DNA from 2 places in the Bradyrhizobium sp. 76 genome. Region 1 is predicted to be linked to the other one. Evidence: riboswitches for the same ligand, from Rfam matches in the RefSeq annotation. Region 1 holds a riboswitch; the other holds the start of a gene.
The links. Region 1 has a riboswitch for cobalamin ahead of IVB48_RS36265 (DUF1636 domain-containing protein). Riboswitches for the same ligand answer to the same signal wherever they lie in the genome.

Region 1 (16,123 bases):
CCGGGCCGGGGCAGATCGAGGATCGCACCCGAAGCAAGATCGTCATAGAGCACGACATCAGCCTCGCGCAGCCGTGCGGCCCCCTTGAGCGTGAGGAGCTCGGGATCGCCGGGGCCGGCGGAAACGAAGGAGACAAAACCGCTCACCGGTCCTCCGCGATCAGATGAAAGAACGTGCCGGTGGCTTGTCCCCGCCGCGAGCCGGTCTCGGCGATGACCGCGCCTGTCGCGTCGTGCACGACCGCCAGCGGCGTGTCGGGCTGCGCGAGGATCGTCGAATAGTGGAATTCATGGCCACGCAGGCGTGCGCCCGCCTGATGACCCGGCATCGGCGCGGCGAGTTCAGCCAAGCGATAGCCGAGATGCATGCGGCGTTTGGCAAAGCTCGTCTCCAGACCGAGCAGGCCCGTCATCTCATGACGAACACCGTCGGCGTCGGTCAAAGCGGTCCCCAGCACCATATAGCCTCCGCATTCGCCGTGCACCGGCCGCGTCTCGGCGAAGGTGCGTAATCCGCTGTGGAAGCGCGCATTGGCCGCGATCTTGCCGGCTTGAAGCTCGGGATAACCGCCAGGCAGCCAGCAGACATCGGCGCCCGGATCAGGGGCTTCATCAGCCAGTGGCGAGAATGTCGATATCTCCGCACCCGCCGCGCGCCACGCTTCCAGCATATGCGGATAGACGAAGGAGAACGCGGCGTCGCGGGCAAGCGCAATGCGCTGGCCGGGCGGCGTCACGTTCACGCCGCTCGCGGCAGGTTGCGGCGACCAGCTGGCAGCCGATTGCAGCACCGCATCGAGATCGACATGCTCGGCGACGAAGCGTGCGGCCTCGTCGATCAGCTTGCCGATCTCCGCCTGCTCCTCGGCCTGCACCAGTCCGAGATGCCGTTTCGGCAGGCTGATCTCGGCATGACGCGGCAGCGCGCCGAACACGGCAATGCCGGCATCCAGCAGCGCACGCCGCACGAGGGCTTCATGGCGCGGGCTGGCAACGCGATTGAGCACGACGCCGGCAAGGCGCACGCCGGGACGATAATCACGAAGGCCTGCGGCGATCGCCGCCGCCGTCTGTGCCTGTCCCGAGGGATCGATCACGAGCAGCACCGGCCAGTCCAGCATCTCTGCAATGTCGGCGGTCGCGCCGGTGCCGCAGACACCGCGCGCGGCGACGCCGTCGAACAGGCCCATCGAACCCTCGGCCAGCACGACATCGGCGTCGGTGCCGCGACTGACGAGATGCGAGATCGTCGCGCGATCCATCGCCCAGCTGTCGAGGTTGACGGAAGCGCGTCCCGTAGCGGCGGCATGAAACGCGGGGTCGATATAGTCGGGGCCGCTCTTGAAGCACTGCACCCGCAATCCGCTGTTGCGCCAGGCGCGGGCAAGCGCCAGCGTCAGCGTCGTCTTGCCGACACCGGAGGCCGGCGCGGAGATGACGAGACCTGCCGCCATCACGACACCTCCGGAAAGCGCGGCTCGGCGCCCACGGGGCGATAGCGGCGGTCGTAATCGGCGGCATAGAGACGGCTCTCGTCGAAATCCGCCGAGCCCAGCGTTTTGCCGACCAGGATCAATGCAGTGCGCTCCATCTCGACGCCTACAGCCGCATCGAGTGTTGCCAGCGTCGCGCGGACGATGCGCTGGTCAGGCCAGCTCGCACGCCAGACGATCGCGACCGGACAATCCGCGCCGTAATGCGGCGTCAGCTCGGCGACGACCTTGTCGAGCAGATGGATCGACAAATGAATTGCGAGTACCGCACCGGTGGCGGCGAAGGCGGCGAGCTTCTCGCCCTCAGGCATCGCACTGGCGCGGCCCGGCGTGCGCGTCAAAACCACGGTCTGGGCAAGGCCGGGCAGCGTCAGTTCGGCCTCCAGCGCAGCTGCGGCAGCCGAGAAAGAGGGAACGCCGGGCGTCACGGTGTAAGGAATATCGAGCGCGCGCAGGCGACGCAGCTGTTCGCCCATCGCCGACCAGATCGAGAGATCGCCGGAATGCAGCCGCGCGACGTCCTTGCCCTCGGCATGCGCGGCAGCGATCTCCGCGATGATCTCATCGAGCGACATCGGCGCGGTATTGACGATGCACGCGCCGGGCGGGCAATGCGCCAGCACGCCCTCCGGCACCAGCGAGCCGGCATAGAGGCAGACCGGACAGACAGCAATCAGATCGCGTCCGCGCAATGTCAGCAAGTCGGGAGCGCCCGGCCCGGCGCCGATGAAATGCACCGTCATGCGCCGTCTCCTTCCGCAATCGCGGCGGTCGCGGTGCGATCCTGCGAGACCGTCCGCGTCGCAATCAATCGCGCGCGAGGACCAGCCGCCGCGAGCGCTGCGGCCTCCGCGACCGATCCCGTCCTGAATTTTTCCGCGACGAGTTTTGACTGCGTTGGCGTGTCGATGCCGGCCAGCATTTCGGCGGCGATCGCCTTGATCGGCACGCCGCATTCGCGCGCAAGCTGCTTCAACACCTCCGCCTCGGCTTTGTCACTCACAGTCGCGATGGCCGCGAGGCCTTCGGAGCCGCCCGCCGCCAGCAGCGCTTCTCGCAGCGAGGCCAGCGTGACATCTTTTTTGAATCCGAGTCCGGCGACTTTCATCGAACCGAACTCCATTGCACCACCGGCCGCGCTGTCTCCCAGGAGCGATAGCGGCCGAGCGGGGCGGCATGTGCAATCTCGACCCGCATCAGTTCGCCGCCGTGGCGCTGGTGCAGCTCGCCAAGCAGCGCCTCCGTCTCCAGCGTCACCGCATGCGCGACAAGCCGCGCGCCCGGCGTGAGTCGCGACCAGATGGCATCGAACATCGCAATGTCGAAGCCGCCGCCGATGAAGACGGCGGCCGGCGCTTCCAGTGCTGTGAGGGCTTCGGGCGCCTTTCCCGTGATGACTGTGATCCGATGTGCCAATCCGAACGCGGCCGCATTGCTGCGGATATTCCCAGCGCGATCCTCGCGCGCCTCGACGGCGATCGTCGTCCCGCCGCAGAGCGCCCACTCGATCGAGATCGAACCCGAGCCGGCGCCGATGTCCCAGAGACGTTCACCGGGACGCGGCGCCAGCGCCAAGAGCGCGAGCGCGCGGACCGGCCGCTTGGTGATCTGGCCGTCATGAACGAAGAGATCGTCCGACAGGCCCGAGCTGCGGGGAAGGCCTTGCGCTCCTCTCGCCTCAACGGCAACCGCGACCAGGTTTCCGGCGACGTCGCCTGCGAAGCTATCGGCGCGATGTTCGTTGATGCTTTCGCGCGGCCCGCCGAGCGCGGCGAGCGTCCAGAATGCCGAAGCGCCCCATCCGCGCTCCGTCAGCCATTTCGCGAGCTCGCCTGCGGCCTTCCCGTCACGTACGAGGCAAATGATGCGCGCACCTCGCGCCAGATGCGGCACGAGACGCTCGAATGGCGCGGCGTGAAGCCCAAGACAGACAACGGATTCGAGGCGCCAGCCCAGCCGTGCGGCGGCGAGCGAAAACGTTGACGGGGCCGAATGCGCGATCCACTCCCCGGCGTCCAGCTTCTCCGCGAGGCTTGCACCCGCGCCGTGCCAGAACGGATCGCCGGAGGCGAGCACCGCCGTCGGGCGGCCGCGACAGCCCAGCACGACATCCGCGTCGAACGGCACCGGCCACGCGCGGCCGCGGCTACCAACATCTACAAGCGCGAGATGACGCTCACCGCCAAAGACAGTTTCCGCCGTGGCCAGCGCCTTTCGGCTTGCCTCGGACAGCCCGGCAAGGCCATCTTCGCCGATACCGATGATGGTCAGCCACGGATCAGCCATGACACGCGCCCTTATTCTGGGCGGAACAGCCGACGCAAGCCTGCTTGCGGCGGAGATCGCGCGCGCAGGTATCGATGCCGTCTATTCCTATGGCGGCCGCACTCGCGCGCCCGCCGACCAGCCGCTGCCGACCCGCAACGGCGGTTTTGGTGGCGTCAGTGGACTTGCCGACTACATTCGCCGTGAAGGCATCACGCATGTGATCGATGCGACGCACCCCTTCGCGGCCGAGATGAGGCGCAACGCGGTCGCGGCATGCGCGGAAACCGGAACGCCGCTGATTGCGCTGGAGCGCGCGCCTTGGACGAGGGTATCCGCCGACAACTGGATCGAGGTCGCAGATGTCAACGCCGCGGTCGCCGCGTTGCCAGACGCGCGGGCAAACGTATTCCTCGCCATCGGCCGCCAGCACATCGCGCCATTCGCAACCAAGCCGCAGCACGTCTATACGCTGCGTTTCGTCGATCCGCCCGAAGGACCCCTGCCCTTCGCCGCAGAATTGATCGTGTCGCGTGGGCCATTCACGCTTGAGGCCGAGCTGGAGATGATGCGCAAACGCAGCATCACCCGGATCGTCGCCCGCAATTCGGGCGGCGACGGCGCGCGCGCCAAGATCGACGCTGCGCGGGTACTCGGCCTGCCGGTGATCATGATCGCACGACCGCAACTGCCGGAAAGATTGCGGGTCGAGGGCGTGGCCGAGATCATGCAATGGCTCGGTCATCGCACCTGCCTCGGCGCATAGACCCAGCGGCCGACGCGGCGTGTCTGCGAGTTGCCCACGATCACCAGCGTGCGCATGTCGGCCATTTCGGGTGTCGCTTCCTTCAGCCTGACGGTCTCGATCTTTTCATCGGCGGCGCTGATCGCGCGCGCGAAGATCACGAGGCGCTCGCCGCAGCCGGCCTCCTTCAGCACCGCAAGCGCGCGGCCAAAACCCTCCGGTCGGCTCGCCGAGCGCGGATTATACATCGCAATGGCAAAGTCGGCTTCCGCGGCGACCCGCAGGCGCTTCTCGATCACCGCCCACGGCTTGAGATTGTCCGAGAGATTGATCGCACAGAAATCATGGCCGAGCGGCGCGCCAACGCGCGCGGCAGCGGCCAGCATCGCAGTGACGCCAGGCAGCACACGGATCGGCAGCTCCAGCCATTGCGGCGCCTGTTCGAGCGCCTCGAACACGGCAGAAGCCATTGCGAAGACGCCGGGGTCGCCGGAGGACACGATAACGACTTGCCCGCCTTCGGCCGCGAGCCGCAGCGCCTCGCTTGCGCGCTGCAGCTCTTCGCGATTGTCGGAAGGATGCAAAGTGAGCCCTGCCCGCGCTGGCACGCGCGCGACATAGGGCGCGTAGCCCAGAATGTCGGTCGCGGCAGCAAGCGCAACGGAGACCTCGGGCGTCACCAGCGCATCGCTGCCCGGCCCGAGGCCCGCGATGGTCAGCGTGCCCGTCATTCGACGGCGTCCGGATGCCGGCCCTTGCCGTGCACGAGCACGATCGCGAAATAGGGGCAGTCGGCGGCATCGATCTCCGCGAGCCGCACCACGCGCTCGCCGGGCATGGTGCCGCGCTCGACCAGCCAGGCGTCGTCCAGCCGTCCGGCGGCAGCGAGCGCGCGGCGGACCTTTGCCAGATTGCGCCCGGTCTTCATGATCACGAGCGCATCGGAATCGCGCATGCGGCGCTCGAGCTCGGCCTCGGCGAGCGTGCCCATGAGCACCGTCGTCACGTCATCACCGAGCGCGATCGGCTGTCCCACGCCATTCCAGCAGCCGACCATGCCGGGAATGCCGGCGATCACCTCGATCTCGACACGGCCTTGCAGGCGCGTGTGCAGATGCATGAAGGAGCCGTAGAAGTAAGGATCGCCCTCGCAGAGCACGACGACGTCGACCGCACGCGCCAGCCGGGCCAGACGTTCCGCCCATTCGTCGTGGAAGCCGGCAAGCAGCTGGACATATTCAGGCGTGTCGAAGGCGATTTCCGTGGTGACCGGATATTCCATCGGATATTCGGTGACGTCGGCCGCCAACATGCCCTCGACAATCCGGCGCGCCTGGCCGGGCCGGCCCTTCTTGCGGAAATAGGCGACATGCCTGGCGCCACGCACCGTCCGGTCCGCGCGCACGCTCATCAAATCGGGATCACCGGGGCCGAGACCGCAGCAAATGATGCGTCCCATCGCTATTCGCTCCGGCTCGCCAGCGCGTTCACGGCGGCGACCGTGATCGCGGAACCGCCGAGGCGGCCCTCGACCGTGAGCGCCGGCACCTTCGGATCGGCCATCAGCGCAGCCTTGGATTCGGCCGCGCCGACAAAGCCGACGGGACAGCCGATGATCGCCGCGGGCCGCGGGCAGCTCCGGTCCTCCAGCATGTTGAGGAGATGAAACAACGCAGTCGGCGCGTTGCCGATCGCCACGATCGCGCCGTCGAGATGCGGCCGCCACAGCTCCAGGGCCGCAGCCGAACGGGTGTTGCGCATGGACTGCGCGAGCGCAGGAACGGTCTCGTCGCCCAGCGTGCAGATGACGGCGTTGGCGGCGGGAAGCCGCGCGCGCGTAATTCCTTCGGAGACCATGCGCGCGTCGCACAGGATCGGTGCGCCCTTCTGCAACGCCGCGCGGGCGGCGACCGCCATGCCTGATGTGAAGCGGATATGCGCTTCGAGGCCGACCATGCCGGCGGCATGGATCATCCGCACCACCACCTGCTCCTCGTCCGGCGTGAAGTGCGCAAGATCAGCTTCAGCCCGGATGGTCGCAAAGGACTGCCGGTAGATTGCTGCGCCGTCGGTCTCGTAAATGTGCGGCATCAGTGCCCTCCCATCAAGATGGAGGGATCTCTGACGATGTCGTCGCGGTTCAGCCCGCGCAGGATGGGCTCATCGCGTGTCGACCCGGCGCGCACGAGATCGAAGCCTGCGCCGGTCGCGACCAGAGTGATGGCGGCCGGACCGGAATGGGCGCAGCCCTTGGCACAGCCGGAGACGTGGAGCCGTGCGGCCGCGCCGATGTTCGGCGCCAGCGCCGCGGCAAGGCCGCGGGTATCGGCATGCGCCTCGCGACAGCGTGGCGCACCGCTGCAAGCGATGACGCGCAGCGCAGGGTCGTAGGCCTCGGTGATGAGACCGGTCGCGCTCGGCATCGCGCGCTTGCCCTCGCTCAAAACCATCCGCCATGGCGTCATGCGCAGCGCATGTCCGCAACCGGCGAACTGGTTGAGCGTCGCATGCGCCATCTGCCCGAAGGCGACGCCGACCATCGCACCTTGCGCATAGAGGCCGGGACGCGCCGCGGCCATGATCGGCGCCGGCTCGGCCTCGCCGCGCAATGCCTCCGGCAGGATTGCGCCAGTGGCAAGATGCGCCGCCATCCGCCCTCGCCCGCCTCTGGCGCCGCCTGAGGTCACGAACCAGTTGGCGAATGCGAGTGTGGTGGTCACGGCCTCGCCGCGCGCGACGGAGCGGCCGAGTTTGTCGCCATCAGCCCGCACCAACAGTCCGCCGGAACCATCGCGCTCGATCCGCACGTCCGCGGAATCGCCCGCAAGCACGCGTGAGGTGCCATCGTCGATGGCGAAGCCGAACTTGGTTGGGAGTTCGAGCGTGCTGTCGGCGAGCGCCTCCTCGAGCTCGGCGGCGAGCGATTGGGTCGCGTCGCCGGCACGCCAGAACGGCGTCACAAGGATGTTGCGACGGGATTCGGTGTCAGCGTCCGGATCGAGCAGCGCCAGTTGGGCAAGGCCCTCGAGCAGCAGCCTGTGGCTGGTCTCGTTGACGCCCCTGATCTGGAGATTGGCCCGGCTGGTCACGTCGATCAGGCCGTTGCCATGGCGTTCGGCAAGATGGGCCAGTCCGGAGATCTGGGCCGCGTCGAGCCGTCCGCCGAACGGACGCACGCGGACCACGAGCCCGTCGCCCGATTGCATCGGGCGCAGGGCGCCGGGACACCAGCCCTTGACCACGGAAGCGCTCATGACGCCTCCCGCAGCGCAGCCGCAATCGAATTGCGGCGCGTTCGCCAGAGCGAGGCCTCATGCAGGCGCGTGAAACACGTCTCCATCGCCGCGAGTGCCGCCGGATTTTCGCGGGCCATGAAGGCCCGGACCTCGTCATGTCCGAGCGTCGCATCGTAGTAGAGGTCGAACAGATGCGGCGGCACGGCGCCGGCCAGATGCGCGAAGGCGGCCATATGCTCGAGCGTTGCGGTGATCTCGGCCGCCCCGCGAAAACCGTGGCGCATCATGCCGGCGATCCAGGCCGGATTGGCCGCGCGCGCGCGGACGACACGGGAGATTTCCTCGGTCAGCGTACGCGCATGCGGCTGCTCGGGGCGCGTCGCATCGAGATGATAGAGCGATGGCCCTGCCGCACCGAGATGTGCCGCGGCGGCCGCAATGCCGGCCTCATGTGCGGCATAGTCGGCCGCGAGCAGAAGATCGGTTTCCGGCAAATCCTGCACGTGAACAAAAGCATCGGCCGATGCGAGCCGCTTCTCGATACCGGCACGATCGAGCCTGATCTCGCCATCGGCCGAAAACGCCCATGACGATGCCGAGAGCCAGGCTTCGCCGGCGGCTTCGCGCGTCTCGGGCGTGAAGGCGTCCGGGATTGCCGAGAGGCCGACGCCGTATTGTCCGGGACGCGGCGCGAACACGCGCGATGTGCGATGGCGATATGGATTTTCGTCGCCCTCGTCCTCGCGGGCCGACAGCGCCTCGGCTGCCGCCTCGAACAATTGCGCAAGACCTGAGAAGACGTCGCGAAACAGGCCCGAGACCCGCAGCGTGACGTCGATGCGGGGCCGGCCAAGCTCGGCAGGCGCGATGATGTCGTAGCCGGTGACGCGGCCGGAGGCGTGATCCCAGCGCGGTGCGAGGCCGGCCAGATGCAGCGCCATGGCAAACTCTTCGCCCGCAGTGCGCATCGTCGCCGAACCCCAGAGATCGACGACCAGGCCCTTTGGCCAGTCGCCGTGATCCTGCAGATGACGGCGCAGCAGCTCTTCCGCGAGCTTGACGCCTTGCGCGTGCGCCGACGGCGTCGGTACCGCGCGCGGATCGACGGCGAAAAGATTGCGTCCCGTGGGCAGCACATCGTGACGCCCGCGATAGGGCGAACCTGACGGCCCCGGCGCGACGCGCTGTCCTGCAAGCGCGGCCCGCAAAGCGTCGCGCTCCGCGTCGCCGCATGCGCCACGGCCGAACACGTGGAGGCCGTCACCGAACTGGCTTTCCTTGAGATCGCAGACGAAGCGGTCGATCCGCGGGATCGCTTCGGCCGGTGCGGCGGCTGCATCGAGGCCGAGATCGTCTTCGAGGCCTGCCGCGCGCGCCTCGTCACGGATCGCGGCGATCAGACGCTGGCGGCGGGCGGGATCGAGGCCATCAGCCGTCGAGTACTCGTCGAGGAGCTGTTCAAGCCTGCGCAATCCGTCCGGCACCGCCGATGCTGCGAGCTGCGGCGGCAGATGGCCGATCGTGACGGCACCCAGGCGCCGCTTGGCCTGCGCGGCCTCGCCGGGATCGTTGACGATGAAGGGATAAATGACGGGCACATCGCCAATCAGGGCTTCCGGCCAGCACGCCTGCGACAGCGCCACGGATTTTCCGGGCAGCCACTCCAGCGTGCCGTGCGCGCCCATATGCACAACGGCATCACAGCCCTGCTCGCGCAGCCAGAGATAGAACGCGACATAGGCGTGGCGCGGCGTGCGCGCGAGATCGTGATAGTCGCCATCGCGCGTAGTCGCATCGCCACGCTCCGGCTGAACCGCGATGATCGACCGGCCGCACTGAATCGCGGCGAAATGGAACGCGCCGTCGCGGCAACCGGGATCGGTCTCCGGCGCGCTCCAGGCTTGCGCGAGATCATCCTGCAAGCCTTGCGGAAGGCGCGACAGCGCAGCACGGTAGTCGGCAACGCTCCAGCTCAAGCTCTGCTTGAGCAACGTCTCGCCGAGCGCATGGACCGGCGCAACATCGAAGCCGGCCTCCGAGAGGTCGGACACCAATGCGTCGACCGACGCCAGCGCATCGAGACCCACCGCATGCGCAATCTGATGCGGACGGCCCGGATAGTTCGAGAGCACGAGCGCCATCCCCTTCTCAGCGACGGGCTTCTCCGCAAGGCGCTGCCAGGCCGCAACGCGCGCGGCAACGGCCTTCACGCGCTCCCCGTCGGGCCTGTGTGCCAGATGCGAAAATTGCAAATCGGGATCGCGCATCGCTGCCGATTTGAAGCTCACCACGCCCGCAAACAGGCGGCCGTCGACCTCGGGCAGCACCACATGCATGGCGAGGTCGCCGGGCGAGAGGCCGCGGAGCGAACTCGCCCAGTCCTCGCGGCGTGCCGTGGAGAGCGCGACCTGGAATACCGGGCAGGATGCGGCATCGAGCGGCGTCGTGCCGTCGTCGCCCATCGCCGAGAACGCCGTCGCATTGACGATCGCGGCCGGAGAATTTTGCGCGAGATATTCCCCTAGCCAATCCGCAACGCCTGGAGCCTTCAGCGAGGTGACGAACACACCATGCGCGTCGAACCCCTTCTCGCGCAATGCGGCGATCAGGGCATCGACCGGGCCAGTGTCGGCAGCGGTGAGATAGGAGCGATAGAAGGCCACGAGCGCTCGCGGCCTGCCCTCACCCGACGCCGGCGCGGCAATGACACCGCGCGCCGGATCGTAAAAGCCCATCTCGGGCATGGTCATCTCGCCGATCACGGGGCCGGCATAGAGGCCCGAAGCCAGCGCAAGCTGCGCGATCGCGGCTTGCGATGCGACGGGGCCGCCGGTGTCGCAGAGCACCTTGAGCCGCCGCAGCGTCGAGACCGGCAGGGTCGAATACGCATCCAGGCGCGTGTCGTCGCGGCCGTCGGCCGGCAGCACCGCCAGCACGATGCCGCGCTCCTTCGCCAGTTGCTGCAGGGCCCCGAGCCCATACGACCAATAGGATTCCCCGCCGATCAGACGCACGAGGATGCCGCGCGCCTGCGCAAGCGTGCGCTCGATATAGGTGTCGACCGAGAGCGGATGACGGAGTTCTGCGAGATTGACGAGTCGTAGCGACGGCAGGCTGTCGCGGCCACGGCGCCAGCCGGCCGCGAATGCGGCAAGATCGGAATCCGAATACGAGAGCACCACGAGATCGGCCGGGTCCTGGCCGATGTCCCTTGGTATCGCGGTCTCCTCGAGACCGCGGCTCTCGCGGAAGACGACGTGCATCAGATACCGAGTCCCGCCTTGATCGCGGCTTCATCAATGTTTCCGTGCTCGCCGATCACGACCAGCTTTGACCGTCTCGCACCCGCGCCCCAGGGCTTGTCGAACTGGTGCCGCACGCGCTCGCCGACCGCTTGCAGCAAGAGACGCATCGGCTTGCCCTCTACCGCGATGTAACCCTTGACGCGCAGCACATTCTGCTCGCGCGCCAGACGCTGAACGGATGCAACCAGCGCGTCGATGTCGGTGACTTCAGGAAGATCGATCACGACGGACGCAAAATCGTCGTGCTCGTGATCCTCTTCGCCGTCGTGATGCGAGGGACGCGCGGCGAGATCGTTCTCGGCGGCAGCGCCGAGACCGAGGATGAGGCGCGCGTCGATCGCGCCGTCGGTAATCGCCAGCATCGGCACGCGGCGCGACATCTCGGCGGTGATCGCCGCTTTGGCTGCTTCGAGCCCTGCCGCACCCGCAAGATCGGCCTTGGTCAGCAGCACGATGTCGGCGCAGGCGATCTGGTCCTCGAACACTTCCGACAGCGGCGTCTCATGGTCGAGATTGCCGTCCGCCGCGCGCTGCGCCTCGACCGCAATTGGGTCGGGCGCGAAACGGCCGGCAGCAACAGCTTCGGCGTCGGCAAGCGCGATCACACCATCGACCGTAATGCGCGAACGGATCTCCGGCCAGTCGAATGCCTTGAGCAGCGGCTTCGGCAGTGCCAGGCCCGAAGTCTCGATCAGGATGTGGTCGGGCCTGACCGGCCTCGACAGCAGCTTCTCCATGGTCGGAATGAAATCGTCCGCGACGGTGCAGCAGATGCAGCCATTGGCGAGCTCGATGATGTTCTCTTCCGGGCAATTCGCATCGGCGCAGGATTTCAGAATCTCGCCATCGACGCCCTCGCTGCCGAACTCGTTGACGAGCACCGCGAGCTTCTTGCCGTTAGCGTTGGCAAGCAGATGCTGGATCAGCGTGGTCTTGCCGGAGCCGAGAAAGCCCGTGACGACCGTGACGGGGACTTTTGCGAGCGAATTCATTCGGCGGCCTCCGGCACGACGGCCAAGGGGAGAATGGGGGGAATGCGGGCAAGCGATTGCTTGCGGAAGATCTCCGGGCGGCTGCGCCAGGGCACGAGGCCATCGGGTGCGGCCGCATAGGCCGCGGCGCCCGCGACCACGTCGCTCGCATGCGCATCCGAGAGGCGACCATAGACATAGGACCAGCGGCCGGGTGCGCTGAGCGCGACCGAGCAACCCTGGTTGCATGCAGACAGGCATTCGACCGGAACCACGCTGACGCCATCGGGCACGCCGGCCTCGAGGATCGCACCATGCAGGCGCTTGCCGGGCGTCGTCTCGCCCTCGCCAAGCGTCTGGCCGGCGCGGCAGGTGATGCAGACATGAAGTGTGACGGTCATCGCTTCTTCCAGAATAAACAGCGGGAAGCGAAGAGGCCCACGAACCGTTCTTGCGAAGGCCCGTTTCCCCGTCGCGGAACACCCCGTCCGCCGGTCCAAAATCGTCCACGCTGGCAGGTCTCCCGGCTTCCGGAGCAGGGTTTCCCCTTCGATCCCCGCCTTCCCGATCCCCAGGGGATCAGTGGCTTCGGGCATCTCTCCGGTCACGGTCGCGGGGGCGGCTGCATTTTGGAACCAAATCTTGCCGATTCGGACCCTATCGCATTCCCTCTTCGCCTGTCGTAGGACAGGAACCAACGCAGGGCCACCATTTGCCCCCCACCGCCTCTTGTCAAGCCGAAGGACCCCGTCCGATGACGTCAGAACCGGATACCCAGACGGGCGACCAAACCGACGCCCGTCACGCCTCGAAAATGGCGAAGAAGAAGGTCGCCCGCGACAAGATCATGGCGACCAAGAGCGGCGAAAAGGGCCTCATCATCGTCCACACCGGCGCAGGCAAGGGCAAGTCCTCCTCGGCCTTCGGAATGATCGTCCGCTGCGTCGCCCATGGCTTCCCCTGCGCGGTCGTGCAGTTCATCAAGGGCGCCTGGGATACCGGCGAGCGCCGCATGCTCACGGGCCATTTCGGCGACCTCTGCCAATTCCACGCCATGGGCGAAGGCTTTACCTGGGAGACGCAGGACCGCACCCGCGACATCGCCGCCGCCCGCGCCGGCTGGGAGAAGGCCAAAGAGCTGATCCTTGACCAGAATCTTCGCATGGTCGTGCTCGACGAGATCAACATCGCGCTGCGCTACGACTATCTCGACATCGCGGAGGTCGTCGAATTCCTCACGACGCAGAAGCCGCCGATGACGCATGTCGTGCTCACCGGACGCAACGCCAAGGACGAGCTGATCGAGATCGCCGATCTCGTCACCGAGATGACGCTGGTCAAGCATCCCTTCCGTTCCGGCATCAAGGCGCAAGCCGGCGTCGAGTTCTAAGAACTCGCGATGGCGCGCGCATTGATGATCCAGGGGGCCGGCTCGGACGTGGGCAAGTCGCTCATCGTCGCCGGTCTCGCGCGCGCCTTTGTGCGACGCGGCCTGCGCGTGCTCCCGTTCAAGCCGCAGAACATGTCGAACAATGCTGCCGTCACGGTCGACGGCGGCGAGATCGGCCGCGCCCAGGCGCTCCAGGCGCTCGCCGCCGGCGTCGAACCGCACACGGACATGAACCCGGTGCTGCTGAAGCCCGAGACGGATGTCGGCGCGCAGGTGATCGTGCAGGGAAAGCGCATCGCGACCGCGCGTGCGCGTGAATATGCGGCGATGAAGCCGTCATTGATGGGTGCGGTGCTGGAGAGCTTCGAGCGGCTGAAGGCGCGCGCCGATCTCGTGCTGGTGGAAGGCGCCGGCAGCCCGGCCGAGGTGAACCTGCGCAACGCCGACATCGCCAATATGGGTTTTGCGCGCAAGGCCGATGTGCCGGTCGTGCTGGTCGGCGACATCGACCGCGGCGGTGTCATCGCGCAACTCGTCGGCATCAAGACGGTGATCGACCCGGACGATGCCGCGATGATCCAGGGATTTGTCATCAACAAGTTTCGTGGCGATCCCACGCTGTTCGACGATGGCTACAAGCTGGTCGAAGAAAAGACCACATGGCGCGGCTTCGGCGTGCTGCCCTGGTTCGCGCGCGCCGGCGAACTGCCGGCAGAGGATGCGCTGGGCCTGAGCGATGCGCGCAAGCCGGGCCAATGCAAGATCGCCTGTCTCGCGCTGTCGCGGATTGCCAATTTCGACGATCTCGATCCGCTCAAGCTCGAGCCTGGCGTCGATCTCGTGATGGTGCGGCCGGGCGAGGCCATTCCCGGCGACGTCAGGCTCGTCATCATCCCCGGCTCGAAATCCACCCGCGGCGATCTCGCCTTTCTGCGCGCGCAAGGCTGGGACATCGATCTTCTGGCGCATTACCGCAGAGGCGGCCACGTGCTCGGCCTCTGCGGCGGCTATCAGATGCTCGGACGAAGCGTTGCCGACCCCGATGGGATCGAGGGCCCTGCGGGCGACACAGCGGGTCTCGGACTTCTGGATGTAGAGACGGAGATGAGTGCACAGAAGACGCTGACGCGTGTCGCGGCCGTGCATGCCGCGACGGATCAGCCGATCGAGGCTTATGAAATCCACATCGGCCGCACTGATGGGCCGGATCGCGCGCAGCCATTCGCAAGGCTGAACGGCGAACCGGAAGGCGCGATCTCGCGCGACGGTCGTGTGCAAGGCAGCTATCTGCACGGCCTGTTCACGTCGGACGATTTCCGCAAGGCGTTTTTGGCGAAGCTCGACATTCCCGCCGGCGACGAGCCCTATCACGCCAGGGTCGAGAGCGCGCTCGATGCCCTTGCCGATCACATCGAAGGCCATCTCGACGTCGAAGGCCTGCTCGCGCTAGCGCGCTAGAGCCTCGGCCAGGCGCGTCCATTCGGGTTCGCCGCCCGGAAGCCCGAGGCGTAGCCATGCCGGCTCTCGCGCGAACACGCGCGACCAGATATGGCGACGCGCCAGCTTCTCCTGCGCGGCAAGCGCGTCAGGCGTCGCGTAGAGACGAAACAGCTGCGTCCCGCCAATGACCGTCCAGCCTTGCGCCTGCACCATGCCATCGAGGCGACCGCAGTCACGCACGAGCCGCACGGACGTGGCCTCGGCCCAGGCATCGTCATGCAGAGCGCGGCAGCCGACCGCGATCGCCGCTCCCGAGACCGGCCAAGGTCCCGACATCGAGGCGATCCTGGCGATGTCGGACGAATTGCCGAGCGCGAAGCCGAGCCGCAGGCCGGCAAGGCCGTAAAACTTTCCGAAGGAGCGCAGGATCAGCAGCCCCGGCCGGTCCTCGGATGCAAGCGATAGCTGCGGGGCCACATCGGCAAAACTCTCGTCGACGATGAGACGGCCGACGCGCGGCAGCAGCGTCAGCAAATCCTTTGGCGGATGGCATCGGCCGTCGGGATTGTTGGGATTGACGACAATGACGAGGTCGGCGCCGACCAGCGCGTCGAGCTCCCCGACCTCCTGGACCTCCCAGCCCGCGGCCGAGAGGACCCCGGCATATTCGTTGTAGGTCGGCGCGAGGATGCGCGCGCGGCCGGGTGGTGCGAGTTGCGGCAGCAATTGAATTGCGGCCTGTGCGCCGCCAAGCGCGACAACCGCCGCGCTCGTGCGGTAAGCGTGCCGCGCCGCCCGATGCAGAGCCTCGATCTCGGCGCGCGACGGCAACGCGCTCCACGCGCGCGAACTCACCTCGCCCACGGGATAAGGCAGGCGATTGATCCCGGTCGACAGATCGATCCAGTCTTCCGCGCGACCGCCGAAGCGCTGCTGGGCCTGATCGAGATTTCCACCGTGCTCGCGCATGCGCTGTTCTTTCACGCGAAGGCCAGGATCGCAAGGAGGCCGGCGAGCAGCAGCATGGCGCGACGGTAAACCGTCAATCCCCGATCGATGTCGGCGGCAAGCGGATCGCGCGCACCTTCATTCAACCAGGGCTCGTTGGTGGTGCTGCCGTGATAGATCCGCGGACCGCTGAGCCGCACGCCGAGCGCACCCGCCATGGCGGCTTCCGGCCAGCCGGCATTGGGCGAACGATGACGGCGCGCGTCCCGCGTCATGCACGACAGCGCCTCGGATCGCCGTGGCGCCAGCAGCACGAACAGAAATCCGGTCA
Region 2 (16,123 bases), on a different contig from region 1:
TCCAATCTTCATCGTTCATCTTTCCTTTATCGAAGCGCCCGATGCCGACGTTGCTCTTCAGGAACACTCCCCACGGGCTGTCAAGACGGCCAAATAATTCCCCGGAAAGTCCGTCGAGGCCATGGTAGGTGAGCCTTGATACAAGAATGTTAGGATCTCCAGTAGCGATCCCATGGGGAACAGCGCTGGCGTCCCATTGGAATCGTCCCCGGCTGAGCCAGAGCCGCGATCCGCCTTCGAACGACCAACCGGCCGTGTAAGCAATCGGCGGCGCGCCGGCAGGTGCTTTCGCATACAGCGGCGCATCGGCCCATTGCGCCGCCCATGGGGCGGCGCCAAAATGGTAGTTCAACCCGATCTTTCCGATGTGATAGCTGCTGGACAGGCTCGTTGTGTTCGCCGGAAGAATTGCGAACGGCGGAAGCTGCACCGTCGGAGGCGTTGCGACGCTTGGCCCACCGAAATGCAGATAGTCATACTCTACGTTGACCGACCATGCAGGCGTAAGCGCTTGTTCGACGCCCAGCCCGATGACGCCACCGACCTGACCATAGTCGAAATGAGTTTTCTTCTGTAGCCCGAGGTCATTGAATTCGTAGTTATTGAGGACGTTGCCCTGATTGTATTGCCAAGCCACGCCTCCCTTGAGATAGGCCAGCGTATGGCCGAGAGCGTCCAACACGTAACCGACGCGACCGGTCCCGGTGGTAAAGAGGTTTGGACCAGCCGTGCAGTTTGCGCTCACAACAAAGCCGGAGGCGGCCAGACAAGTATTTGTGCCATCGGAGACAGCGCCGCTGGCATCTAGTTCGACGCCAAAGACCCAGCCGTTCTTCTGCCAATTGTAGCCGATCTGGCCTCCTGCGAGGAACACTGGGGTATCGACGACGCCGCCATAGATTGACGGACCGTAGGGATTACCGAAGGAGGTTCGGCCGTACCCACCGCCGACGTGCCCGCCAATATAGCCTCCGGACCAGCTCCACACTGCTGGTGGCAGTTTCACTTCTGGCTCAAGGTCCGCCGCATTGGCTGCACCGGTTGCGATGAGCGCAATTGTTGTGGCTCCCGAAAGAAAAACTCCAGATCGCACCAATACTTCCTTCCCTGCATTTTCTCGGTCGACAACCGAGCGCCCTTAAGTTATCGCCGCAGCAAAACGTCGGGGCGGACCAGACGCTAACGGCGATGCGCCGAGCCCGTCCCGAAGACCATCGCACTGCGTGGTGATGATGATGACTGAGTAAAGCAAACCTCGTGCCGAAGAGAGTTCGAAGCTCTGCAGGCACTCCGTGAGGTGTGTAGCGTCAAGTTGCTGACATTTGTCTCAAGACTGACAGTCTGCGCTGCTATCGTCCGACAGGGCGTCGCGCTTCGAACAGTTGTCCCATCGCCCCTCAATACGCCGGTGTAGGGCATGCAACTCCGCATCGTTCAGCGCGGTGATCGAGGAAGCGCCGCTTGGTGTCGTCGGTCCCCGGGGCGATCGCCGCTGCAACCGCGGCCGGCAAGAGAGCTAAAGAACGGCGGCATCAGTTGCGTGATGCTCTCCGCCGACACCATCCAACCGCGCGCCGACTGGTGCTGATCGCCAGCGACGATCTCATTGCCGCCCCCTCAATCGCAATGGCCTCAAGACCGGCAACGGCAATCGCGTACCCCGAGCGCGTCACATCAATGCGCTCGAACTACCATATCCCGGTGTTTAAGCCTGCCGATGGCGGAGTAGTGTGGTCGCCGCCGGGCCGTGTCCCCGTTGGTCTGCTTCACCGGGATCGAGATTGGACCCGTGGCGCCAGCAACGCGCCTGTCGCGATCCGCCCAGTTCCTCGACCTGGTCGAACACCATCTTGATCCTGGACGCGCCGATCCGGGTCTTTCTCATAACGGTCGCCGGGCTTCATGAAGCCGACGGGCGCTGCCATAACCAACTCGTCCCGGAGCGCCTTCTCACAGCGTGCCGAGAGCGAGCGCTGGCGCAACAGATCCGGTTCGTACTCGTTGAGGCTGCCCCTTACCCCGAGCAGCAGGCGGTCGTTGCCATGCCTCAGCGCTTAGATGGTCTCCTGATCGACCAGAACCGGTATCGGCCACGCGGCACATCTCGATGAGTTGCTGCCAATCCCGACTGTTGCGAGCGAAGCGCGAGACGTCGCGGGCGCAAACCGCACCAACCCTACCAAGGCAAACCTCCGCTACCATTCGCTCGAAGCCGGCGTGTGTAAGCAGCCGGCGGCTGAACGACCGAGATCATCATCGATCACTTCGATCTCTGAATAAGCTGGGTGATGACGGACTGAGATAGGCGGCGTATCAGGCGGATGTCGAGCCTGCCAGAAGCTCTCAAGGAGCGCCGAAAGGTCGAGAGGCCATGGTGCGGTGTGTGGAAACGGCACTGAGCAATGCACGCCGCCGCGCGCCAGTTCAACACCACGCCGAAGATGGTGGCCAAATGGGTCGAACGGCCGCACAATCTGCGCAACGTTCTGGCCGCGCTTGCATCGATGTCAGCGCGCCGCAGCTTGGCCCTCAGCAGATGCCGGCTCCAGAACACCAGCACATATATCCAGCAGCGTAGCCTTTGAAGAAGCCTCCCTCCTGATGCCCGTGTACAGGTGGGTGGCGTCGAGCTCGAGGATGATCTGCGGCGGGATCACTTGGACGGCTCCAGGAACGGCTTCAGGGGCGTCACCACTGCACGACGCTCTGTCGTTGTCAGGGCATTCCTTCCACCACCAAATTCTTGTTGCAAAAGAACGCCTCGCCGATTCGCGCCCCGATGCTCCTCAACAATGTGAAAAATGCACGCTGCGCTTAGGAGAGGCCCTGGCGGCACCCGCTGAGCTGTGCGTCATGAACGGAACGCTGCCATTGTAGTTCAGCGCTCGCTTGCGGGCAGCAGACCGATCAGCGCTTTAGCCTCCGACTTCAGAACTAGAATCGCAGCCTTCCGAGCATCTGCATCAAACCGACTCCGAATGGCGGAGACCGAGAGAGCGCCGCGCAATTGGCCATGAACGTCGATCACAGGCACAGCTGCGGCCGCGACCTCACGATCCCGCTCGCCGATCGAGACGTAGAAGCCACGATCTCTGACCTTCTTTCCATCAGTTGATGCAGAATCGCGGTAGGCGGTAAGAACACGGCCGGCAGCGCCGCGGTCAATCGGCAGTCGGTGACCCTCTTCGAGGTGATGCCGGACCGAACGCGGAGAATTGACGCGATAAAGGCAGATGCGCTCGTCGCCCTCCGCGATGTAGAAGGATGCGGTCTCTCCGGTAGCCTCGACCAGACGATGGAGCGAGGGTCTGATCAGGTCACCAAGGTCGAGCCCGCGCTGATAGAGCGCCCCAAGGCGCCATAGCTCCGGTCCGGGTCGAAATAGCCGGTTCGTACCCCGCACCAGGAAGCCATCCGCCTCCAGAGATGCGGCAAGGCGAAGGACTGTGCTCTTGTAGAGGTCAGTCGCATTCGCAATCTCCGTCAGCGTCATCGCGGCGCGCTCCGGGTCGAATGCCTTAAGGATTGCCAGTGCCCGCCCGACCGCATCAACCCCTGTTCTTACCATCGCTACCTCTGGTTCTGCTCTGCAGAACCAATAGTCAAAATGACGCCAGGAGTCCACCCAAGTTAGCGCGAGCACAATCCTGCACGCCAGAATACGATTGACTCCTCGTGAGAACGCGAGCTACTCGGTTCCAGGTTTCAGAACAAGTTCTATGGAGCGAAACAATGGGGCGGCCGGGACTTGCCGTGGACTTGCACGACGTCATGATTCGCTTCGGCGACTTCACGGCAGTCAAAAGCATGAACCTCCAGGTGGCCGAGACGGAATTCGTTGCAGTGGTGGGGCCGACCGGCTGCGGAAAATCGACCATTCTCAACACTGTCACCGGACTGCTGAAGCCCGCCGCCGGCGACGTTCGCATTTTCGGCAAGTCTCTTACGGGCCTGAACGGTCAGTCCGGCTACATGCTTCAACAGGAAGGGCTGCTGCCCTGGAAGACCGCCCAGGACAATGTCGGCCTCGGGCTCGTCTTTCAGGGCAGGTCGGTCGCGAAAGCGCGCGAGCAGGCACGGCCCTGGCTCGCCAAGGTCGGATTGAAGGGATTCGAGGAGCGCTATCTGCATCAATTGTCCGGCGGCCAACGCAAGCGCGTTGCGATGGCACAAACCCTCATCATGGAGCCCAAAATCGTTCTCATGGATGAGCCGTTCTCCGCGCTGGACGTTCACACACGCCGACTCATGCACCGCATCCTGCTCGACCTCTGGCAGGCGGACCGGCGCTCGCTCATCTTCATCACCCATGATCTCGATGAGGCGATCACGCTGGCGGACCGCGTCGTTGTGATGTCTGCCGGTCCCGCCAGCCGCATGGTTGCCGACGTCAGGATCACGCTCCCTCGTCCGCGCGATGTTTCTGCGCTGCAGACCACCGACGAATTCGTCGCGCTCTATCGTGAAATTTGGTCGCTGCTCGGCGCCGAAGTGGAGAAAAGCTATGTCACGCAGGGGTAGGGTCGCTCTCACGCAGTTCGCCATCCTGCTTGGCATGATCCTGATCTGGGAATTGGGCGTCTGGGCCGGACTGATCGATCCCTTCTTCTTTCCGGCACCGTCGACACTTGTCGTAAGGATCGGGGAGTGGATGTCGACGGCGGACTTTTGGGGCGATATTGGCATAACATTGCTGGAGACGGTCCTGTCGTTCCTGGCTGGCATCGGGATCGGCACAGCGCTTGGGATCTGGCTGGGCTTAAGCCCATTTGCTGCCGAAGTCGTTCAGCCCTTTATCAAGATGTTCAACGCCATCCCGCGGATCTTGCTTGGACCCATTTTCGTCATCTGGTTCGGATTGGGCCTCACCTCCAAGGTTGCGCTCGGCGTCACGCTGGTTCTATTCGTCGCATTCTTCAATACGTTCCAGGGCGTCCGCGAGGTCAATCCGGTCGTGCTGGCGAATGCCCGCCTGCTGCGTGCATCGAAGTCGTCCCTGCTACGGCACGTCTACCTGCCGTCCGCCACGACCTGGATTTTGTCGAGCCTGCGGGTGTCCGTCGGCATGGCTGTGATGGGAGCCGTGGTCGCGGAATATCTCGGCTCGTCCGCAGGATTGGGGCACTTAATTGCGCAGGCCGAAGGCGTCCTCGATGCGACCGGAGTGTTCGCAGGAATTATCGTTCTCTCCGCCTTCGTCGTTGTCCTCGATGCCATTGTCGACTGCGCGGAAAAGCGGCTCCTGGTCTGGCGGCCGGCGCCTGCGCACGAAAGCTGATCGTACGCTCTCCCCTCAATTATGGAGGTTCGCATGCACGTTTCCATAAGATTGATGCCGGTGGTGGCGCTGGCCGCATTCTCGGTCATTTTGGCGCATGCCACCGAGCCCGAGAAAACAAAATTGAAGATCGCGGTGGGGTCACAAATCCTCAACTATATGCCTGTCGAACTTGGAGTGAAGCTTGGCTCCTTTAAGGAAGAAGGCCTTGACGTTACCGTCGAGAACTTCCAGGCCGGTGGCTCAAAGGCTCTGCAGTCCCTGATCGGCGGCTCTGTCGACGGGACTATCGGCTTTTACGATCATACCATTCAGATGCAGGTGCTGGGTAAGCAAATTTCCTGCGTGTTCCTGCTGAATGACATTCCCGGCGTCCTGCTCGGTGTCCGCAGCGACCTCGCCGACAAGGTCAGATCCGGCGCCGACCTGAAGGGGCTCAGGCTCGGGATCACGGCGCCGGGGTCATCGACGGAGAGTATGGCGCGCTACTACATCAAGAAGTCAGGATTGGGTTCACGCGATGTCAACATCATTGCCGTCGGCAGCGGCGCACCGGGCATGGTGGCGCTTGAGGCCATGAACGTCGATGCCCTGGTCTATTTCGATCCCATCGCGACGCTTCTCGCGCGCAAAAAGAACGCGACAGCGCTGTTCGATGCGCGCACGATCGAAGGCTCAAAGCAGGCCTTCGGCGGGTCCTATCCGACCGCGTGTCTCTACCTTCAGCAGACTTTCATCGACAAAAATCCCGAAACGGTCCAGCGCCTGGTCAACGCCTTGCTCAAAACTCACCGCTGGATCAACGCAACGCCGACGGAGCAGCTCGTCGATACGATTCCTCCTGGTTACAAGACTGACAATCGCGAGGTGAATATCGAAATCATGAACGCATCGAAAGCGCTCTTCTCGCCAACCGGACAGATGGACATCGAGGCGGCCAAGGTCCCGCTGGCCGTCCTAAGCGACTTTGATCCAAAAATTGCTGCCGCAAAGATCGACTTGAACAAAACCTTCACCAATCGTTTTGCGGAACGCGCCGCACAACAACTGAAATAGCTGCCAGCCGGCCAAGCCCTCACCATCGGATCACCTAAAGGAAGGCGTCTTCAGATGTCTCTGCCGCTCACCGGCATCCGCGTCCTGGACCTGTCGAACGTGTTGGCCGGTCCGTTCTGCGGTTATCATCTCGCGCGTCTTGGCGCGGAGGTCATCAAAGTCGAAAATCCGAACGGCGGCGACCTCGCGCGGCGCCTCGGCGCCGATCCGCAAAGGGCAGAGCGCTTGCAGGGCCTCTCTTTTGTCGCGGTGAACGCCGGCAAGCAATCCGTGGCGCTGGACTTGAAGTCGGAATCGGGCCGCGAGGTATTCTTGCGACTCGTCAAGGAAGCCGATGTGGTGCTCGAAAGCTTCCGGCCGAAGGTGATGGAACGGCTTAGCCTAGGCTTTAATGTGCTCAGCAGGCACAACCCGCGTCTCGTCTACTGCGCGATCTCCGGCTTTGGGCAGAGCGGGCCATGGTCCGCCCGTCCGGCCTATGACCAGATCGTTCAGGGTCTGTCTGGTGCCATGAGCGTCACTGGCGATACGGCCTCGGCTCCCCTGCGCACCGGCTTTCCAATCTCGGACACGATTGCGGGACTCACTGCTGCCTTTGCCATCGCCGCGGCTCTGGTCGAACAGCGGCATAGCGGCCGCGGTCGGTTCATTGACGTGTCCCTGCTCGAAGCCACCGTTGCAGCGATGGGATGGGTCGTCTCCAACCACCTGAACGCTGGTGTGGAACCGCAGCCCATCGGCAACGAGAACTTCACCGCGGCTCCCTCCGGCACGTTCCGCACCGCAACAGGCCCGCTGAACATTTCCGCCAACGAGCAGAAGCAGTACCAAGCCCTATGCGACCTGATTGGCCGACCGAACCTGAAGACGGATCCACGCTTTGCTGAGCGCGAGATGCGCAAGGTCCATCGCGCAGCGCTGAACACGGAGTTGAACCAGGCGTTGAGTTGCAAGCCCGCTGAAGAATGGGAGGCCCAAATGAATCTGGCTGGAGTCCCCGCAGGCTGCGTGCTGACGGTCTCCCAAATCTTGCAGCAGCCACAGCTCCTCGAGCGCGGATTCGTCGAGACTTTGGCCCCAGAACAAGATGGTGCGCAGCCGTTACGAATCATGCGGCCGGGCTTCCGGCTGGATGAGGAGTTTTCGGTGCCTTCACCACCTGCGACGCTCGGAGCAGACACCGAGCGATGGCTGCAGCGGCTCGGCTATTCGTATGCGGAGGTCGAGCAGCTGGTCTCAACCCGGGCCGTCGGGACGCCAAAGCAACGGGCGGCTGATTTCCTGCCCGTCCGCGTAGCCGCGGACGGACCAATATCATGATATTCGACGGCTTGCGGCGATCGGCAATGGCAGGGTTGAAGGGGCGGAACCGCAAATGAGCGAAGAAGAATTGCGGCAGCAAGCGGCCCGTTGGTGGCGAACCTCCATCTGCGACATCGCGCCCGGTCGCATCGCCTATCGGGGTTATCCAATCGAAGATTTGATCGGCCGGATTTCCTTTCCCGCCATGATCTGGCTGATGTTGCGCGGCGATCTGCCGACGCCAGCGCAGGAGCGGCTGCTGCAAGCTGCGCTGGTCGCGTCCGTTGACCACGGTCCGCACGCGCCCTCCATCGCAATTGCGCAGATGGCGGTGAGCTGTGGGCTGCCCCTGAATGGTGCGATGGCGTCCGCCATCAATACACTCGATGAGGTGCACGGCGGAGCAGGGGAGCAGGCGGTCGAACTCTACGAAGATGTGCTGCGGAGGCGCGATGGCCTAGAGATCGGCGAGGCCGCGGCCGCCGCAATTGACCATTTCACTGCAAGGTGCGGCAAATATCTGCCCGGCTTCGGCCACCGGTTTCATTCGGTCGACCCCCGCGCCGCACCGCTATTGGCGCTGGTGGATGACGCAAGTGCTGAGGGCAGTGTCAGCGGCGACTATGCCAAGGCCGCCCGCGCGATCGAGCGGGTGATGCAGCAGCGCAAGGGCAAACTCATCCCAATGAACATTGATGGCGCGACCGCGGTCATTTACGGCGAGCTCGGATTCGCGCCACCGCTGGCGCGCGGCGTCTTCTGCCTGTCGCGAGCGGTCGGAATCCTGGCCCACGCCTGGGAACAGACCAGGCGCAAGGATCGTAACAAGGGACCGATGCCCAAGCAGTTTGGCTACAAATATGAGGGACAGCCGCGCCGCACGCTGGGAGGCCCGTCATGATGTATCTCGACAAGCCGCCTCAGCTGGCTGAGACCCGCGTGTTCTCGTCGATGCCGCGGAATTTCGTCGCCGTGGTGTTTCCTCGAAATGGGCCGGATGCCAACCGCGGAGGCCATCGGTGGATTGTTTCATCGAGGGGCCGTCGTTCGACAAGTCCGGGGATCTCTACGTCGTCGATATCCCCTTCGGCCGCATTTTCCGGATTTCGCGCGACGGGATCTGGTCTCTGATAATCGAATATGACGGCTGGCCGATTGGTCTGAAGATCGCACCTGATGGCCGGGGGCTGGTGGCCGACTACATGAACGGCCTCATGGAGCTCGATCCGCAGCGGGATACTATCAGCCCGCTTCTGGGGCAACCGCAATTGCGAGTCCTTCAGAGGCTGCAACGACCTGCATACCGCGACTAACGGCGACATCTATTTCACCGATCAGGGGCGAACTGGAGTGCACGATCCGACCGGCTGGGTGTCCGACTGTGTCCTGCCGGCCGGCTCGATTGCCTGATTTCGAACTGGCCAAGCCCGAGCGGGCTGGTGCTCAGCGCCGACGAGGCCGTGTTGTTCGTTGCAATGACGCGCGACAACAGCAGCTGGCGCGTGCCGCTGATGCGTGACGGCGGGACTGCGAAGGTGGGACGGTTCAGCTTGTCCTTCGGGACCAGCGGTCCTGACGGGCTGACGATGGATCAAAACGGGCGGCTCTTTGTCGCGCTCGCCTCCCTCGGCCACGTCTTCGTCATGGCGCCGAACGGCGAAACGATCGCCCGCATCAAGTCCTGCGCTGGGGCGACCTGCACGAACCTCGTATTGGAGGCGGCAAACGGCACATTGCTCATTACGGAATCCTCTACCGAATCAGTGTTGATGGCTGATTTCGTCACCTTCCTTGAACGTTCGCCAGCAGGAGCGACAGCGTGGTACCGAATCCCTTTACGCGACGGTCCACCGAATCAAGTTGCAGGAAGAAGCCCCATAGATGATTGGCTTGCCAGTTGCCGAGGCATTGGACTTGGCGACGAATGGATCGCATTTGTGTGCGGTGATCCCAAACTGGCGGCATTGTGTGGGAAGCACGAAAGAACGACTCGGCTATCGTTTGTAAGGCTGGGTCGGGCTTCGCCCGCAACGGGCCGCCGCCGACCTGGCTCCGCGCCTTCTAGCCGGGCAGGTTTCCGCTCGCGGTCCACGAGCCTTGAGAAGACCATCGTATCGCTCCGCACCATGAAGAACGATTTGATGGTTGATACCCGCCAAAAAAGTCGAAGAGGTAACCCGCTCGCAGTGGGAGTAAGCACCGCATCAGCGCCGAGGTTCTCGATTGTCCTCGGCCGCGACGCACGCGTTGGAGCGTTCGTTTTGAGAGCAACAAGCAGCAGGATTTTCTGCCTTGAAAGTCTTTAGTGACAGGACCAGGAGCGCTTTTAAGTGTGGAGCAGAGGTCGCAGTACTGTCATAGCCTCTTGCGCGCGCGCAATCCTCCAACCCGATATCCCCTCTCCTCGTAGAAACGGCGTACCCGTTCTAAGGCCGGATAGCCATCAGGGGGCAACGCAACCTCAATCATCTGCCAGCCTCGGCGCTTCGCCTCCGAACGTACCGCCTCGAGCAGATGCCCACCGCGGTCAGAGCTTCGGAAGTCCCGAGAAATCCATAGCTCCTGAAGCACGCCGTACGCTCCAGCTGCTCTCACGGCCAGTACGGCGGAGATGGCAGCGATCCCTACAATCTGCCCGGTGGCTTGTTCCTCGATGACAAAAATGAAGCCCTCTTCGGGATCCTGAATCAGGCGCAAAGCAGTCTGCTTTGCGCCTTCAAGGCTGAACTCTGGTCCGAGACCACCTAATTCAGAAAGTAGCTTTCCGACGGCTTCTACGATCGCGTTCTCATCTCCTGGCACGCCTTTGCGCAAAGCCGTGCCCCCGTGGGGCAAGCCTTGCGCTTCAGCGCCAACACGAACACCCGTCACGTTAGTCCCTCCAGTCCCTCTTGAGGATATCCATGTTCAGAAGGATACAGAGAACGCAACTGAGAGAAACTATCAAGCTCGATAGGGAATAGGACGTCCGCACTCGCTATAACCAACAGAGGTGAGGTAAGTGCAAGCTGTTGCCGTTCTCAGAATCGACCGCGGCTTGACCCGCTGCGAACTCAGTTGGATCTCCTTCGACTAGATAGGGAATCCACGAGACGGCACATTCGCGCGTGGGCAGGCCGGCCATGCCGATCAAACATTTCGTAGGAGTGATTGCTGATCATCACTCACGAGAGTCGATTCAGTACATCTTGCAGCATGATCATCGCCGTGGCATAGGGCGCATCAGCTCGGCGCGTCCGAAGGTGAGATTCCCCACACTCGTGTGCGTCACTCGTACAAAGTTGCGCGAGCCGGGACAGGTATCATACGCGTGCGCCCGACAAAATCGTCTGAACAACATCGCGAAAAGATTTTGCACGCTAATGCACTATCTTAAGCTTACCTCGAAGAATCGAAAGATAATGGCAAGCACTGCTTGTTTGGACCTTCGCTCCTCGTTTAAGGGACCTTCACGGAAGGGGAGTGGTTGCGATGGAGCATGGGCAGGCCGAACTGGTCGGAGGGAAACCTGTAATCTTCGGCCAGCGTAAGGTGCGGCCGCGAGCGTGCGTGGCCGTGGGCAAGCGGCATCTGCGCGCCTTTCTACGCGATGTGCTAGAGGATATGGGGTTTGTGATCAGCGAATGCGGGACTGCTGACGAGCTGCCGCGCGTACTCTGTACGGACTTCCCTGATCTGATCCTGCTCGGCATTGGCTCGGATCGCATCGAGCCTGGACGATTGCTCGAGATACTCGTACGCGAAGAATTTGCAGGCAGAGTGCTGGCGTTCGGCGCCCGCGAGTCGATCGTCATGACGGCAGTGCAGCAGGTCGGGGGCGAATATGGACTTGATATGCTGCCGCCGCTGAGGACGCCGTTTGCAGCCGAGACGCTGCGCGATCGGGTCGCCATGCTCTTGCCCAGAGAGCCGGCGCCCCGTCCCGCAGTCCATGTCGGAGAAGCCTTACACGCTGGCTGGCTTGAGCTCTGGTATGAGCCGAACTTTGACCCGTGTACCCTCAGCCGCCGCGGCGCCGAGGCGCTTGTGCGAATGCGGCATCCGACCTGGGGCGTTGTTCCACCAGCGTATTTCATCCCGGAGGCTCACGATCCGCATTTTAGGGACTTGTCGCAGTTCGTGATCGACCGCGCGATCAAGGATTGGAAGTATCTTCTGGAGCAGCAAACTTCGACCGATCTCTCCATCAATCTCCCGGCAGCATTCCTGATTGACCCGCAGGCGGTACGCGATCTCTGTCAGCGCATGCCGTCGCACCCCGCTTTCGGCGGCTTGACGATCGAAATCGAGAGCGAGGAAGCGATCCAGAACCTAGATCTCCTGATCGAGGTCGCGCGTGAGGTTCGCTTTCACAACATTGGCCTTGCAATCGACAATATCGGCGCCAATTGGCCGCAGCTGATGGGGCTCGAAAAATTCCCGTTCATGAAATTAAAAGTGGACCGGCAGTACGTCGCCGGTTGCGGAAATGGGCCCCTGAAGCGAACGGTGTGCCGCCATATCGTCGATCTAGCCAAAGAGTACAGTGTGCGCACCGTCGCCGCAGGCGTGGAGAGCCACGCCGACCTGATCGCTGTGACCGAACTCGGCTTCAACCTTGCGCAGGGCCATCTGTTCGGAAAGGCCATGCCGCTGAAGCAATTTGCACAGTCATCTTTCAGCCCTGTTCCACTTCGTCCAAAATAGTTGCATGAGGAGTGACTGAGCACAGCCAGGCAAAGCGTACCAGCGCTGGCCCGCGCGGCCATGCCTACTCGGCACCAGGCATGCGGCTGACAGCAATTAAATCGGCCACTTTGCAAACCCAGAATCGCTTCTCCCGGCCGAACTTCATTTCCCTCCGAAGCGATGCCGAAGGTTATTGTAGCACAAAGCCCTTTTGGCAAGCCTCCAGCGAGTCAATCCGCGGAGTTAACGTTGCAGGCGTGAGCGCGGCTTGGACAAAATCTCCGGTCAGGGCGTGTGACCGGAGGTTTGCCGACATCCGGCGTAGACGTGCGTCGGCTCGCGGCTTCTACTCGCGCCGCCGGTTTCGGGAATCGTCGATCGTCGCTTGGCCCCGCGCTGCCATGCCAGACAAACCGACGGAAGCTCGCAGCAGTCGAGTCGCGACTGGCTATCGGAGTAGGGGCCCGAGGGCTCGCACGGCTTGATATTGAAGCGGCCCATGCTGTCGCAGATGCAACATGGTCTCAGACCCCGCACAGCACCATTGGGCAAGTTGCCCATCATTGAGCGCGCCTGTCCTTGGCACGGCATTTGAAAGGGATCGCCAATGGCATCGCTCGCCTAAGGAGTCGGAAGGCATGGCTTACAAGATCGTCGCTTCGCAATGTACCGTTTGTGGGGCATGTGAGTTCGAGTGTCCCAACGCGGCGATCAGCCTCAAGCGCGACATTTACGTTATCGATGCAAAAAAGTGTACGGAGTGCGAGGGCCATTCCGACACGCCGCAATGCGCTGTGGTCTGTCCGGTGCCTGACACCTGTGTCCCGTCTAAGACAACATAAGCAGCCCGCGTCCAGAAGGCTTCACCGCTCGATTTCGCGCACGAAGGAGTAGATGTCGAGCTTGTGGAGGCCGCCTTCCGCGTGCGGCGCATCGAGGTCGATCAACATCGTTATGAGCTTAAGGCGCTGATCGACTCCGAGAAACCCTCGAAGGGCTCTGTCAGAGGAGACCGTCAAATTTGTCTCGAATAATGACAAGGCCGCCTCGATGCTCCAGGTCGTCGCGTTGAGGCTTATCGTCGTTGGCTGACGAGCCGAGGCGAGGTGGACGGGCGTCGAATATCCCAAGATCAGCTTGCAGGATATCTAAAGCTACGTCGCTTCGAAGCCGAAGAGACGGTCTCCACGCGCGACGAGATCGGTCCGGAGATCCTGAAGACGTACGAGAAGCTGGGCATCCGCTTGCCCACGGTCACGATGCACGAGTGCATGGAGCTAGGGTCGTAACAGGATCCCCGCCGCCCGCGCTCTCGCTGCTTACTCCAGTTTCGCAAGTTAGCGCGCATCCTGACGTCCGGAACTGTTCCTGCGATGCCGCGCAGGCCAACGTCCAGGCTGCACTACTCGCCAGCGGCGACGGAAACAACGAATGCGCGGCCAAAGTCGCTCAGCACGTAAGTGCTTGGCACACCGAAGGAGATCATCTTGACCAACGCCACGGAGCGATCGAGCTCACGGCTCGTCGCGGGGTCCGCCGAACACAGGCAGTCCGGGCAGTCCGGCCTGATCATCCGTTTGATCCTGGAGCAATCCGGCCTTGACAATTCCTAAGGAGCCTCATGGCGCTGTGATCAAGCGGATGCCGGCCGAGGATGATCGCAAACGTCCTCGCGGGCGAGTTCGAGAAGCTGCTGACGGAAAAGACCGGATTTGTCGCGATCACGCAGATGTCGAAGCGCCCACCGCGTTCGTTCTGCTCGCGTTGGCTCATCCGAGTACGCCAAGCGGGTGTTGACGGACGCATTCACAAGCGGAGGCTCCACAGATCTAGGCGTTTTTACCAGGCCGGGAGTAAGACCGTTGTGCCCTAGCTGGTACAGCTCGCAATCGCTTGGGCAATATCGCGGCGACACTTAGTAGGTTGACGGATCGATCCTCGTGCGCCTAATGCCCAGCCGTCGTGGTCTTCGGATTCGTTTGATCCGGAGCTAAGAGGGAAGCCGGTGCAATGCCGGCGCTGCCCCCGCAACTGTAAGCGGCGAGCCGCTGTCCAACGAAGTCACTGAAGCCATGCGGCTTCGGGAAGGCCGGACAGCAGCGACGACCCGCGAGCCAGGAGACCTGCCTCGACAATATATCGTCCACGGGCGGGGTGTCCCGGTGTGCGCCAAGCAGCTGTCGCTCACGCGATATTCGCTGCATGCGTCCGCCATGGCCTTTGCCCCAATCATGGGGTCTGAGCTATGTCTTTTCTTTCGCTTCCCGTTGCCACACTGGGGACGTCACGCATCGGCCCACGACGCGAACTCAAAGTCGCGCTCGAGAGCTACTGGGCGGGAAACTCCAGCGAAGCCGAGCTCCTCGAGGCGGGGAGTGGACTTCGTGCCGCTAATTGGGCACGGCAGAAATCCCGCGGTGCGACCGTCATTCCTTCGAATGACTTCTCGTTTTACGACCATGTGCTCGATACCAGCCTAATGGTTGGCGCCATTCCCGACGTCTACGGCTGGACCGAAGGTCCTGTGTCGCTCAAGACCTACTTCACCATGGCGCGTGGCGCTCAGGACGGTGGTCACGCTCAGCATGGGCCTGGCGTAGCCGCTCAGGAAATGACGAAGTGGTTCGATACCAACTACCACTACATGGTGCCGGAATTTCACCGGGATCAGATCTTTAAGTATTCCTCTCGAAAGCCGATCGAGGAATATGAGGAGGCAAAAAGCCTCGGCTACCAAACGCGCCCCGTCCTAGTTGGCCCAGTCACTTTCCTGAAGCTTGGCAAAAGCGCAAATCCCGCATTCAATCCGCTGTCGCTGCTCGATCGGCTCCTCCCAGTCTATGTCGATGTTCTCCGCGAACTATCCTCGCGCGGTGCTGAATGGGTTCAGCTGGACGAGCCATGCCTAGTGATGGACGTCGACGAAGCATCGCGGGCGGCTGTCCGCTGGGCCTATGCTCATTTCGCAAAGGTTGTGCCGGCCCTTAAAATAATGCTGGCCACATATTTCGGGGCTATCGGCGACAATCTTGAAACAACCTTGGCCTTGCCCGTTGCCGGGCTTCATGTGGATCTGGTTCGGGCACCTGACCAGTTGGACGCAATTGTCGCCACAACCCGTAGAGATCTCGTGGTCTCACTAGGCGTCGTTGATGGTCGGAACGTGTGGCGCTCCAATCTTCCGGCGCTGCTCGACCAACTTGCTCCTATGGTCCAAAAATTGGGCAGGCACCGTGTTCAGATTGCTCCTTCCTGCTCGCTGCTTCATGTTCCGATCGACATTGAGCTAGAGACCGATCTCGATCCCAATCTGAAGACATGGCTGGCGTTCTCAGTTCAGAAGATCAAGGAACTTTCGATATTGGGCAAAGCGCTGGCCGGCCATGCTGCCGAGGTGGCCGATGAACTTGCGCTTTCGGAGGAGGCAGCCGTCACCCGCGAAACATCGCCCGAGATCCACAATGCGAATGTCGCCGGACGAATCGCCGCGATCGACGATAGCATGCTTCGCCGTCGCAGCGCGTTCACCCAGCGTGCCGACGTCCAGCGCGTCTCGTTCGCATTGCCGATGTTTCCAACGACAACCATCGGATCCTTCCCGCAAACGGCCGATGTCCGGAATGCGCGCGCGGCTCATGCGCGGGGAACGTTGAATGACACGCAGTACGAGCAGCTTCTGAAAGCGGAGACAGCCCGTACCGTGAAGTGGCAGGAAGATATCGGCCTGGACGTGCTCGTACACGGTGAGTTCGAGCGCAATGACATGGTTCAATACTTTGCCGAGCAGCTGTTCGGCTTCGCTTTCACCAAGCATGGCTG

Region 2: another riboswitch for cobalamin. It lies ahead of metE (5-methyltetrahydropteroyltriglutamate--homocysteine S-methyltransferase); the one in region 1 lies ahead of IVB48_RS36265 (DUF1636 domain-containing protein).

What each region holds. Positions count from the first base shown of each region.
Region 1 covers NZ_JADPIS010000149.1:162,696-178,818, reverse strand. The annotation lists gene cobA (uroporphyrinogen-III C-methyltransferase) at 1-146, opposite strand, end outside; gene IVB48_RS36320 (cobyrinate a,c-diamide synthase) at 143-1,453, opposite strand; gene cobM (precorrin-4 C(11)-methyltransferase) at 1,453-2,235, opposite strand; gene IVB48_RS36310 (cobalamin biosynthesis protein) at 2,232-2,600, opposite strand; gene cbiE (precorrin-6y C5,15-methyltransferase (decarboxylating) subunit CbiE) at 2,597-3,778, opposite strand; gene IVB48_RS36300 (cobalt-precorrin-6A reductase) at 3,777-4,523, shown strand; gene cobJ (precorrin-3B C(17)-methyltransferase) at 4,499-5,233, opposite strand; gene IVB48_RS36290 (precorrin-2 C(20)-methyltransferase) at 5,230-5,961, opposite strand; gene IVB48_RS36285 (precorrin-8X methylmutase) at 5,964-6,593, opposite strand; gene cobG (precorrin-3B synthase) at 6,593-7,756, opposite strand; gene cobN (cobaltochelatase subunit CobN) at 7,753-11,001, opposite strand; gene cobW (cobalamin biosynthesis protein CobW) at 11,001-12,035, opposite strand; gene IVB48_RS36265 (DUF1636 domain-containing protein) at 12,032-12,415, opposite strand; cobalamin riboswitch at 12,510-12,728, opposite strand; gene cobO (cob(I)yrinic acid a,c-diamide adenosyltransferase) at 12,769-13,404, shown strand; gene IVB48_RS36255 (cobyric acid synthase) at 13,414-14,862, shown strand; gene cobD (threonine-phosphate decarboxylase CobD) at 14,851-15,813, opposite strand; gene cbiB (adenosylcobinamide-phosphate synthase CbiB) at 15,825-16,123, opposite strand, start outside.
Region 2 covers NZ_JADPIS010000109.1:538,493-554,615, forward strand. The annotation lists gene IVB48_RS32210 (outer membrane beta-barrel protein) at 1-1,093, opposite strand, end outside; gene IVB48_RS32215 (hypothetical protein) at 2,403-2,585, shown strand; gene IVB48_RS32220 (IclR family transcriptional regulator) at 2,879-3,568, opposite strand; gene IVB48_RS32225 (ABC transporter ATP-binding protein) at 3,733-4,521, shown strand; gene IVB48_RS32230 (ABC transporter permease) at 4,505-5,278, shown strand; gene IVB48_RS32235 (ABC transporter substrate-binding protein) at 5,312-6,334, shown strand; gene IVB48_RS32240 (CoA transferase) at 6,389-7,654, shown strand; gene IVB48_RS32245 (citryl-CoA lyase) at 7,710-8,537, shown strand; partial or broken gene IVB48_RS32250 (SMP-30/gluconolactonase/LRE family protein) at 8,534-9,414, shown strand; gene IVB48_RS32255 (GNAT family N-acetyltransferase) at 9,992-10,507, opposite strand; gene IVB48_RS32260 (EAL domain-containing response regulator) at 11,108-12,322, shown strand; gene IVB48_RS32265 (4Fe-4S binding protein) at 12,943-13,146, shown strand; gene IVB48_RS32270 (hypothetical protein) at 13,168-13,434, opposite strand; gene IVB48_RS41220 (hypothetical protein) at 13,792-13,917, shown strand; cobalamin riboswitch at 14,251-14,450, shown strand; gene metE (5-methyltetrahydropteroyltriglutamate--homocysteine S-methyltransferase) at 14,550-16,123, shown strand, end outside.